Regions from separate parts of the Ectobacillus sp. JY-23 genome, predicted to be linked through region 2. Evidence: predicted binding sites of a transcription regulator. Region 2 holds the regulator's gene; the other holds the start of a gene.
What was found. Region 2 encodes LexA, which represses DNA repair genes until DNA is damaged. Its sites were predicted from a motif close to CGAACATATGTTCG; they were not measured.

Region 1: the regulator LexA is predicted to act here: its motif matches at 5,865-5,878, upstream of MUG87_RS07310 (DNA polymerase IV).

What each region holds. Positions count from the first base shown of each region.
Region 1 is NZ_CP095462.1:1,401,920-1,411,247, forward strand. It holds gene argC (N-acetyl-gamma-glutamyl-phosphate reductase) at 1-296, opposite strand, end outside; gene MUG87_RS07285 (YqzH family protein) at 557-748, shown strand; gene MUG87_RS07290 (SDR family NAD(P)-dependent oxidoreductase) at 787-1,563, opposite strand; gene MUG87_RS07295 (MBL fold metallo-hydrolase) at 1,569-2,516, opposite strand; gene proI (pyrroline-5-carboxylate reductase ProI) at 2,674-3,501, shown strand; gene rnz (ribonuclease Z) at 3,526-4,449, opposite strand; gene MUG87_RS07310 (DNA polymerase IV) at 4,644-5,849, opposite strand; gene MUG87_RS07315 (M20/M25/M40 family metallo-hydrolase) at 6,020-7,135, opposite strand; gene MUG87_RS07320 (acyl-CoA carboxylase subunit beta) at 7,230-8,780, opposite strand; gene mce (methylmalonyl-CoA epimerase) at 8,773-9,192, opposite strand.
Region 2 is NZ_CP095462.1:1,040,734-1,050,061, forward strand. It holds gene MUG87_RS05435 (ABC transporter transmembrane domain-containing protein) at 1-776, opposite strand, end outside; gene MUG87_RS05440 (YneF family protein) at 1,229-1,447, opposite strand; gene sirA (sporulation inhibitor of replication protein SirA) at 1,532-1,975, opposite strand; gene tkt (transketolase) at 2,231-4,228, opposite strand; gene MUG87_RS05455 (CarD family transcriptional regulator) at 4,590-5,060, opposite strand; gene MUG87_RS05460 (DUF896 domain-containing protein) at 5,231-5,470, opposite strand; gene MUG87_RS05465 (YneB family resolvase-like protein) at 5,510-6,163, opposite strand; gene lexA (transcriptional repressor LexA) at 6,356-6,970, shown strand; gene MUG87_RS05475 (hypothetical protein) at 7,041-7,244, opposite strand; gene MUG87_RS05480 (DUF6843 domain-containing protein) at 7,632-8,156, opposite strand; gene glnA (type I glutamate--ammonia ligase) at 8,776-9,328, opposite strand, start outside.

The DNA.
Region 1 (9,328 bases), 360 kb from region 2:
CCTGATAAATCTATTACTCTCATTCCATGTGCGAGCAGGCGCGGTACAATAGATCTGGCTACTCCTGGAGGCGTCGCTAAAAAGACAAGCTCTGCTTTGGAAGCAATGCGGTCTATATGAATATCTTCTATGTTTTTATCTATAATGTGCTGCAAATGCGGATATTGACGAAACAGTGGTTCACTGTTTGCAGAAGATGCATGTAATGATACTCCCTCCAAGTAAGGATGATTTTGTAGCAGGCGTATAAGCTCTAATCCCCCGTATCCGGTTGCTCCAATAATAGCTGTTTTCATCATATACCTCCGCTTCAAACGAAATTTAATTCTGATTATATTATTGTATATTTATTAAGTCAATTAAATATTTATAAATTTTTAATCTAAAAAATTTCACATGATTCATGCATTGTTATCTCTTTACATGTATGTTACAATCACCTACGATAGTTAGTCATATCTGGATTTATACAGGTTGTACATAATCTATATGTATGCCTATACCTAATTGATATAACCAGACACTTAGCTTTATGGAGTATACAAGGAGCTTACGTATGAATAGATTGCTGCTACATAAGATGATAAAAGCTCGCTTTTATCAGTATGATTGTGAGAAAGATGCTTTGCCTTTATCGGAGGAAGAATGTACTACCTTGGCAAATCAGATTTGGAAGGAATATCAGCGGACTGGTGATGATCTACACGAGCTGATTGAAGATGCTGTATATGAATTTTTAACAAAATAAAAAGACTGCGACAAAAAGTGTCTCAGTCTTTTGTATAATTATTTCTTGTTTAAAGCCGTTCCTGCCCACTTTTCAAACACGCGCGGCAATAACGCAAACATAAGGGGTCCCGCACTCATCCAGCGGGGTAAATTGATTTCCCGTTTATTCATTTTGATTGCCTTTACAATACAAGCAGCTACGTATTCCGGTCGTAACATATATCGTTCTACACTTTTCACATAGGTACCGGATTCATCAGCTATATTAAAGAAGTCTGTACGAATTGGTCCTGGATTAACAGATGTCACCGAAACGCCCGATGTAGCCAGTTCCATACGCAGGCTGTTGGAGAAAGCAAGAACAGCATGCTTTGTAGCCGAATAAGCACTTGATTTAGGGGTGGCAATTTTACCTGCAAGCGAGGCAATATTTACAATATGTCCACTACTTCTTTTTTTCATCGCTGGTAGCACTGCTTTTGTACAAGCCACCAAACCAAATACATTCACATCAAACATCGCTTTTACTTCTTGCAAGGAGGCTTCTTCAAATGTTTTAAATATACCAAAGCCTGCATTATTCACAAGAATATCAACGTCTCCGACTTCTTGTGAGATGCGTGTGAATACATCTGCTACCATCTTCTCGTCACTAACATCCAATCTGTAAACATAGCATGCTGAACCAATTTCCTGACGAACCCGCATCAACTCTTCTTCACGTCTTGCTAACAGTACAACAGTAGCGCCCTCTGTCACCAGCAAACGTGCCAATTGTTCGCCAATACCGCCGGATGCACCGGTAATAGCAGCTATTTTCCCTTTCAATTCCATTCACATCACCTACTTTGATAAATCAATACACCGGACACTGAATCAACTTTCACTTTTTGATTATATTCTAAAAAATCCAATTGACCAACTGTTTCAGAGATAGTAAGTGCCAATTGCTTTTGATAAATCCCAGGGAATAATGCCTGACATACTTCAAAAGCTGTCATCGGTCTTTCCTTTAACATTTGTAACACCTGCTCAGCACGCTTTTGTTGTTTTTGCAAACGCTCTCTCACAAGCTTTCCCACCTCAATTACATCTTCACCATGCCCTGTCATAATGCGTGAAATTGGCATCTCCGCTAAGCGACGCAATGATTGATTATATGCCAGTAACGGCTTTTCTCGTTCTCCGTCCTCATAGGGAGGTTCTAATAAAGGATTTGATGAAATGCGCGCCAGCAAAACATCTCCCCCAATCATAATGCCGTCTCGCTCTCTGTATAGGGCGATATGAGTAGAAGCATGCCCTGGTGTCTCAATGACTCGAAAGCCAGGTAACTCTGCTATTTCATCTCCTTCGCATACAGATCTAGTTAAAGAACGCTTGCATGCAAGCTTCAATGTGTTGGTTAATGAAAGGCCTTTTTCAATAAATGCTTTCGGAACACCAAGCTCACGTGCAAGTGAAGCCGAAAAACGTTCATATTTTTGAATAAATGCGGCATTCTGCGTAATCCACGGCTCATTCAGCGGATGTCCCACTACATTTGTTCGATCGCCGAAATCGCCGAGTAATCCGCTATGGTCGGCATGATGATGGGTTAACACCACTGTTTCAATATCCTTGATCTCATAACCGAATTGCGCTAGTTGATGAACGAGAGCTTGTCGCGTTGCTTCTGTTTTTGTACCTGTATCAATTAACGTGAGCGTGTCTCCTTTGATTAAGTAGGTATTAACTGTCTCCGTTGCAAACGGCACCGGTAGGGGTAAGCAGTGAATTTGCATAATAATCCTCCATATACATCTTCATCATCCACAATACACATCAAAAAATGAATGTACATTCATTTTACACCTCACACCTTGCTTTGTCATTATTTTCAAACAAATAACAGGTATATATCCGTAGGGGTCGAATTGTTATGTAAAAAAGGAGGCGTATGTTATGAAGAAAATTTCGTTTGTGGGGGCTGGTTCTATTACAGAGGCTATTATCGCCGGATTGACTCAAAGCATGAACGGCGGCAGTATTATGGTAAGCAACCGAAATAATAGTAGGAGACTAGCAGATTTACAAACCATGTATGGTGTCACATTTACACAAGATACAGAGGAGCTAATGAATGATGCAGACATCGTTATTTTAGCTGTCAAACCGAAGGATGCTGCAGAAGCGATAAAATCTATAAAAGATTATGTTCATCAAGAGCAATTGATTATATCTTTAATGGCAGGCGTATCTACCGAGTCTCTTACAAACCTGCTAGAACAAAACAATCCCATTATACGAGCAATGCCAAATACGTCGGCAGCCATTTTAAAATCGGCAACAGTCCTCTCACCGTCCATTCATGCAACCGGGGTACATATAGAAATTGCAACTTCGATATTTGAAAAAATTGGTCTAGTTTCTGTTGTAACAGAAGAGCAAATGCATGCTGTCACCGCATTATCAGGTAGTGGTCCTGCCTATATTTATTATGTAGTAGAAGCTATGGAAAAAGCGGCTTCCCAAATTGGATTATGTGAGAACGTTGCCAAGCCTTTGATTTTACAAACCATGATTGGTGCAGCTGAGATGTTAATGGAAACACCCAAGCATCCATCGGTGCTACGAAAAGAGATTACTTCTCCAGGCGGGACAACAGAAGCTGGTATTGGTGTGCTCGAACACCATGATTTTCAAAATATCCTCGTTCGCTGTATTACTCGTGCTACCATGAGATCTCAGGAACTTGGTGAAGGCTTAACACAATTATTAAATAAAAAATAAAAGACGATGCAATGGCATCGTCTTTTATCTGGTCATCAGAAATTGCTTGAGGTCCTCTGCTAACTCTGTATATGGAAAAATATCACGAGCTTCTTGCAGCAGCTTCTCACTATCTTCTCCTTGATAACGCGAACTAATATGCGTCAGAATTAAACATCTCGCACTCGCTTTTTTAGCTACCTCAGCAGCCTGTGCTGTTGTGGAATGAAAATAGTTATATGCTTGTTCCCCTTCCGCTGCCGCAAAGGTTGCTTCATGAACTAATACATCCGCATTCTTCGCAAGTCTGATACTTGTCTCGCAATAACGCGTATCTCCTAATATTGTAACAATGCGCCCTTTTTGCGGTGCACCGACATAATCTTTTCCATGTAATTGTGTACCATCTTCTAGTGTAATACTATGACCAGCTTTCAATAATTTAAATGCTGGGCCAGGCTTGATGCCAAGAGCCAACAATTTGTCAACAAGAAGCGGACCCGCAATATCTTTTTCTATAATGCGATACCCAAAGCATTCGATACCATGTGACAATCTACCTGCTTCAATAATGAATTGTTCATCTTCAAATATAATACCCTCTTCTTCAATCTCTACCACATGAATCGGATATTTTACATGCGTTGTGCTCACTCGCATCGCTACTTCAATAAATTCCTGAATTCCTTTTGGACCGTATACAGTAAGCGGTGTTTCGCCACCTTGAAAAGAACGGCTTCCTAGTAAACCCGGTAACCCAAAAATATGATCACCGTGTAAATGTGTAATAAATATTTTTTCAATGCGGCGCGGCTTTACTGATGTATACAAAATTTGGTGCTGTGTTGCCTCACCACAATCAAACAACCACGTCACACCGCGCTCTTCCAATAACTGAAGTGCGATTGCAGAAACATTTCGTCCCTTAGCCGGCACACCGGCTCCTGTTCCTAAAAAAACCAAATCCATAATTCTTACCTCTTTTCCGACATCTATCCACTATCTTACGGAAAGCGGGCCCTATTAGCAATACAAAACGCCAGAACCATTTTCTTTATATTATAAGTTGTAAAGTATCAAACTGACTTGCATTAGTCTTATAACGTTTGGTATAGACTTCCTCATTATCTATAATGTTGTATTCATAGAAAAAGCATTTATATTTATTTTACACCCGTTTTATACGTATGAATTCCTCGTTGCACTGCACCTTCTCCATATTTATTACGCAATGTCGCGATTATATTCATAAGCGGCTCCTCTTTGGCATCTGCTTCAAAGGAAAACAAATCCAATTGCTTTCCTTCTTTATCCTTATCAGCTAGCTCTGTTGCGGTTATTCCTAAAAGGCGTACAGCTTCACCATTCCAATGCGCTCTCCATAAACGACAGGCGGCTGCAAACAAATCAGAGGTTGTTTCAATAGGCTCTAACAATTGTCTACTTTTATGTGTGATGCGCCGATTATGATATTTAATCGTCAGCTGCAGATTATATGTAATCAAGTTTCTTTTTCGTAAACGGATATTCACCATACTTGCGAGCTCCTCTAGCAGGCTATACACCACAGCTTCTTCGCCGGTATCAATAGGCAATGTCCTGGAACTTCCAATTGTTTTCGCTTGTATGCGTGTTTCAACAGGTCGTTTATCTATTCCATTTGCCTTTTGCTTTAATATAGGACCATTGACCCCCAAAATATGACGAAGGAGATAATCTTGTGCATGAGCAAGATCACCGATCGATTCAATGCCAACACTCTTTAGTTTTTCGGCCGTTTTCTCCCCAACGCCATGCATATGAAGCACATGTTTGGGCCACAATATGTCTGATATATCCCGCTTTCGTAACACCGTAATACCAAGTGGCTTTTTCATATCAGATGCCATTTTAGCAAGAAATTTATTAGGCGCAACTCCAATACTGCACGGCAGTCCCAATTGTTGCATGACTTCCTGCTGAATCGTCTTCGCAATTTGAAGAGGTGTACCAAGCTCATGGCACTCTGTAATGTCTAAGTACCCTTCGTCTATGGAAATGGGCTGTACTTTGTCTGTAAACTGTAAAAGGAGCGTAAAAAATGCAGCAGAAGCAGACCGGTACAATTCAAAATTTGGTCTTTTTACAATTAACTCCGGACAAAGCCGACGTGCTTCCCAAAGCGGCATAGTAGCGCGAACGCCTTGCGCACGCGCTTCATAACTACATGTCACAATAATTCCCTTACGCTCTTTTTCATTTCCAGCTATCGCAAGAGGCTTTCCTTTTAATGAAGAATCATTAACTGCCTCAACAGACGCATAAAAGCAGTTCATATCCACATGCAAAATCACGCGACCTTTTTTCGGATACATTTCTTTTGCTTCCATACCATCCCTCCAAAACGAACATACATTCCCATTATACAGTATGGTCCGTTTTGCTACAATATATACGCGAAAAGCAATAACATTTTACAGCTTTAGTCATTAGGTAACTAAAAAGGGCGCCCTAAAAGATTAGCCGTTTTCGCCACCTTTTAGAACCCCCTTTTTATCTATTACTTCACTGTTTCACGAATAATTGCCACCACAAGCTCTGCCGTTTTTACAAGCTCTTCAACTGGCATTTTTTCGTTTGTTGTATGAATTTCTTCATACCCTACTGCAAGGTTAACAGTCGGAATACCGTGACCTGCGATTACATTCGCATCGCTTCCGCCCCCGCTTTGATGCAGTGATGGTGTGCGTCCGATAGCTGTAATTGCACGCTTCGCCAATTCTACAACATGATCTCCATCTGCAAATTTAAAACCAGGATACATAACATCCACATCGACTTCAGCTTGCCCGCCCATCTCTTCTGCCGTGGAGATAAATGCTGCTTTCATTTTTTCAACCTGTGCGAGCATTTTTTCTTCCACTAAAGAACGAGCTTCTGCCAAAATAAATACATGATCGCATACAATATTTGTTTGTGTGCCGCCTTCAAAGCGCCCGATATTGGCAGTTGTTTCTTCATCAATACGGCCAAGCGGCATTTTAGCAATCGCCTTTGCTGCAATTGTGATTGCGGAGACACCTTTTTCGGGCGCTACACCAGCGTGGGCAGTCTTCCCCCGAATAATCGTTTTTAGTTTTGCTTGTGTTGGAGCCGCAACGATAATGTCCCCTACTTTACCATCGCTATCAAGCGCATAACCATATTTGGCTGTGATTAAAGAACGATCGAGTGCTTTTGCACCAACAAGACCGGATTCTTCTCCAACCGTAATAATGAACTCGACTTTACCATGTGGTGCATCGGTTTCCTTTAGTACACGAATTGCCTCTAGCATTGCTGCCAAGCCAGCTTTATCATCCGCTCCTAAAATCGTTGTACCATCCGTTACAATATAGCCCTCTTGCATAGACGGCTTAATTCCTTTCCCTGGCACAACCGTATCCATGTGAGCTGTAAAGTAGATGGTATCCGCCTCTACTTTGGCTGGTAGTGTACAAATTAAGTTACCTGCGCCATGTCCAGTTTGTGCCGTTGTATCGTCTTCAAACACCTCTACGCCAAGCGCAGAAAATTTCTCCTTCAATACTTTACAAATTTCTGCTTCATGCTTTGTTTCTGAATCAACTTGAACAAGCTCTAAAAATTCGTTTACTAAACGTTCTTGATTTATCATGTATGTGCCTCCTCTATTTCTTGTTATGTACAAGTTTCATTATAACAGAACTATATCAAAGTTACGAAAGGCGAGCGCATAGACGCTCGCCTTATTACAATGGGATATTGCCGTGCTTTTTTTTCGGACGCTCTTCCTTCTTATTGCGCAGCATGTCGAGTGCTTGTATCAATTTGATTCTTGTATCACGAGGGTCAATTACATCATCAACAATGCCATGCTTTGCTGCGACATACGGATTAGCAAATTTCTCACGATATTCCTCAATGAGCCGCGCCCTTGTTTCTTCCGGATTATCGCTGCTCTCAATCTCTTTGGCGAAAATGACATTTACTGCTCCTTGTGGCCCCATTACGGCAATTTCCGCATTCGGCCATGAAAACACCACATCAGCACCAATTGCCTTGCTGTTTAACGCCACATAAGCCCCGCCATACGCTTTACGTAAAATGACGGTAATTTTTGGAACTGTTGCCTCGGAATAGGCATATAGAATTTTTGCACCGTGACGAATAATGCCACCATGCTCTTGCTTGACTCCTGGAAAAAATCCTGTTACATCCTCAAACGTAATTAGCGGGATGTTAAAGGAGTCGCATAAACGAATAAAACGCGCCGCCTTATCAGACGAATCAATGTCAAGGCTGCCAGCCATAACCTTTGGCTGATTACAAACAAGACCGACCACTTCTCCTTTTACTCTTGCAAAGCCAGTCACAATATTTTTCGCAAAGTTTTTTTGAATTTCAAAAAAAGAACCTTCATCAACAACCCCATCAATGACATGACGTACATCATATGGTCGAACCGCATCAAATGGAATTACATCCGTTAAATCAGGGCGATAATCATCTTCATCAGGTGTACCATACATAAATGGACGTTCTTCGCAATTTTGCGGCAAGTAACTCAGTAGCATTCGCACAATCTCTAAAGCATTTTCCTCATCCGTAGCTGCAAAATGTGCATTTCCACTAATTGTGTTATGTACCTTCGCACCACCAAGGTCCTCGGCTGAAATACTTTCTCCTGTCACTGTCTCAATTACTTTTGGTCCAGTAATAAACATTTGGCTAGTTTTTTCTACCATAATTACAAAATCAGTGATAGCTGGTGAATACACTGCACCGCCAGCACAAGGTCCTAATATCACTGAAATTTGTGGGACCACACCTGAATAGATAGCATTTCGGTAAAAGATATGACCATAACCATCCAAGGATAATACACCTTCTTGAATTCTTGCACCACCAGAATCATTTAGCCCGATAATTGGTGCCCCGTTTTGCGCCGCCAAATCCATAACATTCGCTATTTTTTTGGCATGCATTTCACCAAGTGCTCCTCCAAACACGGTAAAATCCTGTGAAAACACATATATAGGACGCCCATTAATCTTACCGTATCCGGTTACTACTCCATCTCCTGGACCAGCCTTATCTCCCAGACCAAAATCACTGCAGCGATGCTCCATAAATGGATTTAATTCCATAAACGTACCAGGATCTACAAGTAGATCAATGCGCTCACGAGCTGTCAGCTTGCCCTTTTCGTGCTGCTTTTCAATCTTTGCGTCTCCTCCGCCTAACTCAATCTCTCGCTTTCTATCATATAAATCATTAATTTTTTCATAAATATCAACCATGTGTTTCGCCCCCCTTTTTCTCGCAAAGTTCATATAAAACGCCATGTGCAGACTTTGGATGCATAAAGGCGATACTCGCTCCCGCCGCACCGATGCGTGGAGAAGAATCAATCATTTGAATGCCATTTTGCTCCATCTCTTGAATTCTATCTGCAATTGTGTTCACACCTAGCGCCACATGATGAATGCCCTCTCCACGCTTATGAATAAACGTCGCAATCGGACTTTCTTTGCTTAAAGGTTCGAGCAGCTCTAATTTGCTTTCTCCCAACTCTAGAAAAGCTACCTTAACTTGCTGCGAGACTACCTCTTCAACTCCCAGCAATCGAAGCTTCAACACATTCGTATAAAATGGTAGCGCTTCCTCTAAAGATTGAACTGCAATTCCAATATGATCAATTCTTTGAATCATGACTTCCACCCCTTGTTGTACATGAATTGCAAAATTAGACATATATTTTCTTAATTCGCTGTTTCATGTCACTTCTCCTTGTTTTCAGAGAATTTCGAACAACAAAATCTTTATTGCCCCTTAAAAGCGTTCCAGC
Region 2 (9,328 bases):
GCAATCATAAACGAAAAACCTACTATTAAAGAAATTGTCGGATCAAACAGAGAATCAATTCGTGCAACTAGCACATTTTTTTGTACCACATCCTCAGATTGTTCACGAAACGACTCAAGATCTTCCTTCTCCTGTCCTAAAGAACGGATTACTTTCATGCCGCTCATGCTTTCTTGTACTTTATCATTGATTTCTGAAAAGGCTTGTTGCGCTTTATGAAATCGCTTATGCAGCAATGTGCCATAATAATTCGTACTTAGTACAAGAAAAGGCATAGGCAACAGACTAAAAAGCGTTAACTTCCAACTAATCGTTGCCGCCATCGTGATTAAAACCGCTCCCCCTACAGCTAGTGAATCGACAAGTGTTAAAACCCCGGCTCCCGCTGTCTGCTGAACGGCTTGAATATCATTTGTGGCATGCGCCATTAAGTCTCCTGTACGATATTTCTGATAAAATGCAGGACTCATGCTTGTAAAGTGTTCATACAAGCGTGTACGAAGCTGCCTTGCTAGCTTTAAAGAAGATCCAAATATCATAATGCGCCATAAATAGCGTAAGCCGTACATGGTCAATCCTGCGATTGTTAAAATCAAACACCACTTCAATAAGCTTTCCTTTGTGATCGTATTTGTCCCAACTTCATCAATTACAATTCCAATTACTTTCGGAGGTACAAGCTCTAAAATAGCAACAGCTAATAATAAAAGAATACCAGTAATGTACGAACGTTTTTCTTGTTTAAAAAACCATGCTAAATCTAAAAAAATTTTCATGTATATCCCTCCAGTCTTACAGACGATGATTTCAGTGTAACAAAATTTCATAATTTTTAAAACATTTATTGTAAATAGTACAAGCGATATATTCAATTTCTCATGGCATACAAAGACAACAAAGCCCTTTACCTTGTAAAATAGCAGTCCTGTCCGGGTAGCAAAGGAGGAAATTATTACCTCTTAAACCACAAAGAAACAAGGCTGTTTTCGCAAACTTTGTTGCTATGTAACAAATAGTGGGGAGTGGTTGCTTTCCACTCGGGGTTGCTCGCTTTCCGCGTGGCGTACGGTGAGCCTCCTCGGCTTACAGTCTCATCTGACCCGCTGCTCCCGCAGGAGTCTCGCACCTTCCACTCCAACCAACCTGAAACAAAGAAACCTATCTAAAAACAACAATCTTTTAGAAAAGAGCCAAAAACAAAAAGCACTCGAGATTCGAGTGCTTTGTCTTATTTCATTTGTTTGTTCATCGCCTGAAGCATTTGATTGATTTTTTTCTGCGATGGTTTTTGACCCATTTGCATCATCATCATTTTCAACATTTGTTCATTAATTGGCGGGTTTTTCTTTAAATAATCCATCATATATCGACGAGCGATAAAAAATCCTAGTGCTACACCTGCAATTAAAGCAAGCACACCTACTAGAACACCTACCCAAACTGGCATACCTTTTTCCTCCTTCATGTTGTCTACATTACAGTGTACTAAAACCTTATCAATAAGACAAGGAGGTATTCGACATTTTTTTACTTACACGAACTTCCTTTCTTGCTTAATCGGATTTAACCAACCATAACGGCGTTCATGGTAGTTCATAGCTAAAAATGTAGCTTCATTTTTTCGCAGCACCTCGAAAAATATCGTTTCCCATTCTCCGCTTCCTTGTGAATGGATCTCAACATGGCGATGATATAAACGCAAGGTGCAACTTTCCTCTTGCTCACCATATAACAGATGACATTCTTCTTCTTTTTTATAAGCTACACTGCTTTGCAGAGCTTGTTCTATTCTATGATGAAGCTTTATTGTTTTAATCGGTTTTGTAACAAATTGAATTTGTTTATATAGTACTTTTTTCTCTGTTAAAGAATTGGCATTGCTAAATCGGGAAAATAAGTCAAACAATAAAAATTCACGCCCAAAATACGTTTTGGCAATGTCATCTTGGATTAGGTACAGATGATATGTTTTCACATGTCTCCCCCTCTGGACAACCTATTTTCTCTTCATTATAAAAGATAAATAAGAAGAGGATTGTCTGAAGGTGGAGCAAGAAATAACTTTTTCTGTCGAAAATCAAAATTATGCATAGAAAAAGTTTACATTTAACCTATAACCTACACTCTTGTATGTTGAAACGCCCTTGTTAAAACTCATGTGTTTATCACGTACATCAAACTTTAGTACAGCTTTTGAAAAGAGACTCCCCTGTTGGAGAGTCTCTTTTCATTATAGTAAGGCCTTCGCTTTTTTCACTACATTTTCTACTGTAAAGCCGTACTCTTGCATAATTTTTTCACCTGGTGCAGACGCGCCAAACGTATCAATGCCGATTACATCTCCGTCTAGACCAACATAACGATGCCAACCGAAAGTCGAACCCATTTCAATTGCAAGTCGTTTTGTTACTGCTTTTGGTAAAACAGCTTCTTTATATTCAGCAGATTGTGCTTCAAAGCGGTCGAAGGAAGGCATGCTGATAACCGCTGCGTCCACGCCTTCTGCAGCTAAAGCTTCCTGAGCCTTTACAGCTAGGTTCACTTCAGAGCCAGATGCCAAAAGCAATACATCTGCTGTTTCTTTTTTGCTTGGTGATAGAACGTATGCACCTTTTTCCACTTTGGCATACGTATCTGTTAATGCGCCTTCTAATGTCGCTAACGCTTGACGTGTTAATACAAGCGCTGTTGGCTTATTAGACTCTAATGCTAACTTCCATGCGGCTGTAGATTCATTACCGTCTGCAGGACGAATTACAGACATGCCTGGCATTGCACGAAGCGATGCTAATTGCTCTACTGGTTCGTGAGTTGGACCATCTTCTCCTACTGCGATGCTGTCATGTGTAAATACATACGTTACAGGAAGCTGCATAAGTGCCGCCAGACGAATTGCAGGGCGCAGGTAATCAGAGAATACGAAGAATGTACCTCCGTAAGTTTTTAAACCTCCATGAAGCGCAATACCGTTCATTGCAGCACCCATCGCAAATTCACGCACACCATACCAGATGTTCTTGCCGCTGTAATCATCGCGTGTAAAGTCTTTTTCTTTCTTCATGTACGTATTGTTGGAACCTGCAAGGTCTGCAGAACCACCAAAGAAGAATGGTACGCTTTCAGCGATGGCTTGAATTGCATCTCCGGAAGAAGCGCGTGTGGCAATGGATTTACCCATTTCATATTTAGGCAGATTTGCATCCCAGCCCTCAGGAAGCTTACCTTCAATCGCCATTTTTAATTCTTTTGCAAGCTCTGGGTAGCTTTGCTCATATGCTGCGAATGTTGCTTTCCACTCGCTTTCTTTCTTTTTACCCGCTTCTTTAACCGTTTGGTTGAAGTGGGCATATACTTCTTCAGGTACATGGAAATCTTGCTCAAATGTCCACTGATAAGCTTCTTTAGTCAATTTAATTTCTTCTGCGCCAAGCGGTGAACCATGAGAAGCAGACTTCCCGGATTTATTAGGTGAACCATGGCCAATCACAGTTTTAACCTCAATTAATGTTGGGCGTTTTTCATCAGATTTTGCTTCTTCCAACGCTTTTGTAAGCGTATCAACATCTGTTCCATCTTCTACACGAATAACTTGCCAGCCATATGCTTTATAACGATCTTCTACACTTTCAGAGAAAGAGCGATGCAAGTCGCCATCCAGGGAAATATCATTGGAATCGTATAAAACAACAAGTCGGCCAAGCTGTAAGTGTGCAGCTAAAGAAGAAGCTTCTGCTGATACACCTTCCATCAAGTCGCCGTCTCCGCAGATAACATATGTATAATGATCTACAACGTTAAAATTATCGCGGTTGTATTTGGCAGCCAAGTGACGCTCCGCCATTGCCATACCTACAGCTGTCGCAATACCTTGTCCAAGTGGGCCCGTTGTTGCATCTACTCCTGGTGTGTGGCCAAACTCAGGATGTCCTGGCGTTTTGCTACCCCATTGACGGAAGTTTTTCAAATCATCCATGCTCATATCATAGCCGCACAGATGTAATAAGCTGTATAACAGCATAGAGCCATGACCTGCAGATAATACAAAACGATCGCGGTTAAACCAAGTTGGATTTTCCGGATTATGATTCATAAATTTCGTCCATAATGTATAGGCCATCGGCGCAGCACCCATAGGCATGCCCGGATGTCCGGAATTTGCTTTTTCAATTGCATCAATAGATAGTGTACGAATTGTGTTAATCGAAAGCTGTTCGATTGAATGTGACATAACACTCATTCCCTTCATTCAATTTGCCAAGCGGCACATTATATATGATAGCTTGCCACATCGTATTATACAACATGTATGCAGAAATATGTGCTTTTTTGCTCATAATCACAAGAGTGAACAAATAACACCTAATAAAATAAAGCTTTTGCTCAAATTCGTTGTTGTTTTTGATTACGGAGATTCGCTTTCCACAAGCGCTCAGAGAGTCCCCTCACTGCTATGTGCCTCCGGTCTCCCCTTTAAATCACTAGTCTCAACACCCTCATTTCAATCATCAAGTGCCGACTACTAATGTAACGTCAAGCTCAAACACAGTCAAAAATAAAAATACCTACGCTGTCGCGTAGGTACTCTATTCTTAACTCACCTTACTCTCCAACAGGTCCGTAGCTTGTCGTTCTGTCAGCCCTTTAATTAAAGCAAGTTCACTAACAAAAATTTTACGAGCCGTGTCTAATAACTGCTTTTCGCTTGCATTAAGCGGCTTTCCTTTATGCTGCCGCATTAAATCGCGCACAACTTCGGCTCCTTCGTATATCGCACCTGTTTTAATTTTTTCCATGTTCATGCGGTGTCTTTGTTTCCATGGTACCGATTGATCAGACTCACCATGCTCAAATTGAAACAATACATCTTCAAGCGTACCACCGTCCACTACATATCTTACCGCAGAAGCTTTCCCGGTTGGGATCATAATTTGCATATCATTAATCGGCATGTGGATAATATAATATGTTCTGGTTTCACCTAAAATTTCCTTTTCTTCAATCGCCTCGACAACGCCGGCACCATGCATAGGGTAGACGATCTTATCACCTATTTGAAACAAATGAATCACCTCCATAATACTACTATAATCAGTATAACAGAGTTTCAACAAATAGTAAAATATATCATATTAACATTTACTTTTTATCGTTGTCAATATATTATCGTATCTTTTTCAGAAATATTTCTTTTTAAAAACAAACAAAAAAAAAGCAGCCTAAGCCGCTTTTATTAATTCACTAAACCGTTGCCTTCCGCTTTTAACAGCTTGAGCTTTTCCGGTGTAACGTCGTTTCCTTTTTCATCTACAATTTTCATAGATTTTAAATGAGTGAGCATATCGCCCCGAAACGCTTTTAGGTATTCCTGACGAAGCGCATGACGTTCTTGCTGCTCCTCTTCAGTCAGCCCTTGCGCCTTAGCCTTTCGAGCCAGTTCATTAATGCGATTTAGTTTTTCAGCTGGTAACATGGGCATTCTCCTTTCCTCATGATATACATCATACAACAGTTATTTTACAATATCAAGCTGTTCGCGTTCGTATTCCTGGTAACGTCTGTGAACAGTCGCTTTTGATACATCATACCCAAAACCGCGAAGTGTGGCTGCAATTTCAGCAAAGGTTAACTCATTTTTACGTAAACGAACAATTTCTTCAATCGGCACTTCTTTCTTTTCACGTCCGCTATTAATATGTTGATTTTTCAAGTTGCGCTCGGGGCGAAAACCATTTTGCACAGCTCGCTGCATACCGCGCTTAATCTTCATATTATGTATTTTGCGCTGATACTCTTCCACAATCGCAATGATATCAAGGACCATAGAATCTGCATCAGACAATTGTAATTCCCCATTATGAGAACGTGTATATACACGCACACCTTCTTTTTGTAAACAACGCATAAGGGCAATTTTCGCATTTCCTCTACCAAGGCGCGTCTCGTCTTGAATTAAAACTACATCCGCTCCCTCTTTTACCGCATCGAGCATATCTACAATACCTTCACGCTCAATCTCATATCCACTCGCTTGCTCTTCAATTACCTTTACGACCTGCATACCGTAGTTTGCTGCCATTTGTAACAATTCATCACGCTGTCTAGTGAGCGATGTTTCCTGCACATCTTTTTTCGTGCTCACCCTGGCATAAATAACTGCTTTCATTGTACTCCTCCGCAATCTGAACCTTGCCTGCAGAACATGTAAAAGACCTTCTTAAGCAGGAAGGGATCATCATTTTATGTAAGTCTCTATATTATAGCACAAAAAGACATACATTCGAACTTATGTTTGTGTATCAAAGTATGCTATGATATACTATTTATAATAATTTTTTACAAAACGAGGTGATATGCTATGGAAAAATTGTCAAAACGACAGCTGGACATCTTTAATTTTATTAAACAAAAGGTGCAAGAAAAAGGCTATCCACCTTCCGTACGAGAAATCGGCCAAGCAGTAGGTCTCGCTTCCAGCTCTACTGTACATGGTCACCTTGCTCGTTTAGAAGAGAAAGGTTATATTCGCCGAGATCCGACAAAGCCACGTGCGATCGAAATTTTAGAGGAAGACAATATAGCATCTTTTCCAGTCGTACATGTCCCAATTGTCGGTAAAGTAACAGCCGGCTCACCGATTACCGCTGTTGAAAATATTGAAGACCATTTCCCGCTCCCTGCCAACTTCGTTTCAAGTTCCGATCATGTATTCATGTTAACAGTACAAGGTGACAGCATGATTGAAGCAGGCATTCTTGACGGTGATTTGGTTGTAGTTCGTCAACAACAATCTGCAAATAATGGTGAAATTGTCGTTGCTTTAACAGAAGACAACGAAGCAACTGTGAAGCGCTTCTATAAAGAAAAAGATTATTTCCGCTTACAACCGGAAAATGCTACACTATCGCCTATCTTCTTAAAGCAGGTTTCCATTGTCGGAAAAGTAGTCGGTGTATACCGCAACATTCACTAAGAGCCCATGCCGGCTCTTTTTTATCATTTCAACCGAAAAGCCCCCATCTCAAAAGCAGGGAGCCTTCCATTTACACACTACGATGTTGAAACAAGTACAGCTCTTTCGCAATTTTACGCAGATGCTCAGGAATTTCAGTATGCTGTCGGCAATTATGGCAGTATTCCTCTGTCACTGCACTGTTTCTCCAACTATTTCGAAGTGCATATTTCGTAATACGTTTTGGAGTGCCACACGTATCACATAATGCTAAATAGACCATCTTTCGCTGCATCTTCATCAACTCCCCGTTATTGTTATTTATATGTACGGAAAACATTGCAAACGTATTCATGAATTAGTAGAAATAGTTGTGTTACACGCGTAATTGCTTGGGTATTTATACTCTACTCATGATTACATATGGAATATTACTGAATTAGAGAAAGCCTTGGTATGATTGATACCAAAGCTTTCTCTTCTTATATAAATACTTATATACTGATCGCATTAACTTGGCACTAAATTCACGGACAGAAAATAACCGATTTTTCCAACCGATGACACTTGGATAGATGGCATTTTCAGCTAGATTATTACTAATTTTAATGTATTAATCTTTTAACAATAGTCATAGACTGTGTTTATATTATAGTGCTTATTTTCTTTTAATAAATTAGATTTAATTGTTACTTTTTATATAGGTATTTAATAACTTTTCTTTCATGGCAAAATTAGAACAAGCTTGAAAAGGATCTTGCGCATCTTTTTCACTCCCCAAGAAAAAATCACTGTAAGTCAATTTGACTGTTTTACCACTTGTATCCTCCAAGATTATTCCAGAATTTCCTGGGTTATGAATATTTTTTTCTCCCAGTTCCTTAACACGCGCTCCGTTTTCGTTTACATAATAATATTTTACATCGTGCCATCCAGAACCACTCTTTCTTGCCCAACCAAAGGTTTCATTAGATGATGTTTTCAAAACACCATCTTTTGGTATTTGGTATGTAATCACTTTATTTTTAATCTTTAGAGGCAACGCATCTTTGATATCATAAAGTACGAATACACATCCAGTATGCCCTTCAGGAATTAAATATACTTCATCTGTTCCAGGTTTTGTTATATATCGAACCCATAATCCAAACATTAGGACCAATAGACCTATAATAGTTAGTACAGTAATAGCAAGTTTTTTACTCAATTTCCTCCTCCTTAATCAGTTCAGTCTGTCAATTTACAGCCCACCTATGAGAAAATCCTGCAAATTCAGCGTTAGGCATGAAAGGGAATAAGTGATAAAAACTCGCAACCTTTGATTCATGTAGTATCTCATAAATTGCTGAATCATTTTCAAGTATCTTAGCAAATTCATGGTTAGGTGTTTGATCGTGACCCCAGAAACAAAACTACTACCATTTCTACAAAAGGATTAGCATACTCAGGGAGTGGAATTTGTTCTTGTTGCCCCTTAGGTTTTATTTCAGCAAATGTTTCAGCAGGTAACTGTTTAGCACTTTTAATATCATAATAAATATTTGCCGCAAGATAACCATCAAGTGATTTAGTAGACGAAGATATTTTGCTACTAGTATGAATATACTCAGTACCAGCTATTGTTGCTACTGGAACGCCGTTTCTATAACCTTAATATACACATTATCGCTAGGCACATCCCCCTATGTTACCTTAGTATAAGCTCCAGATTGAACAGAATTGATAAAGCACCTGTCAGTGGGCAATCCATACAGATTATAATAAAACAGATTATGCCCACATCAAGAAAAAAGCCTCAACACTAGTAGTGTCAAGGCTTTCTCCGCTTAATAAATGCTCATATACTGATCGCGTTCCCAAGGGTGAACTTGTGTGCGGAACATATCCCATTCAATCTCTTTTGCTTCGATAAAGTGCTCTAGCAAATGCTCACCAAGCGCGTTGCAGATAACTTCATCTGTTTTTAAGTTCTCAAGCGCTTGTGCAAGTGTAGCCGGAAGGTCTACGATACCCGCTTTTTCGCGCTCAGCACGCGTCATCACGTAGATGTTTCGATCTACTGGTGCTGGTGCTGCAAGTTTGTTTTTGACACCGTCAAGACCTGCCGCAAGAAGAACGGAAAGCGCCAAATATGGATTCGCTGCCGGGTCTACACTGCGCACTTCTACACGTGTACTAAGACCGCGCGATGCTGGAATGCGAATAAGCGGGCTACGGTTGCGAGCGGACCACGCCACGTAGCAAGGTGCTTCATATCCAGGTACAAGACGCTTGTAAGAGTTTACTGTCGGGTTTGTAACCGCAGTGAAGTTTGGTGCGTGCTTTAAGATACCCGCAATGAAATGACGTGCTGTTTCACTTAGCTGTAGATCACCATTT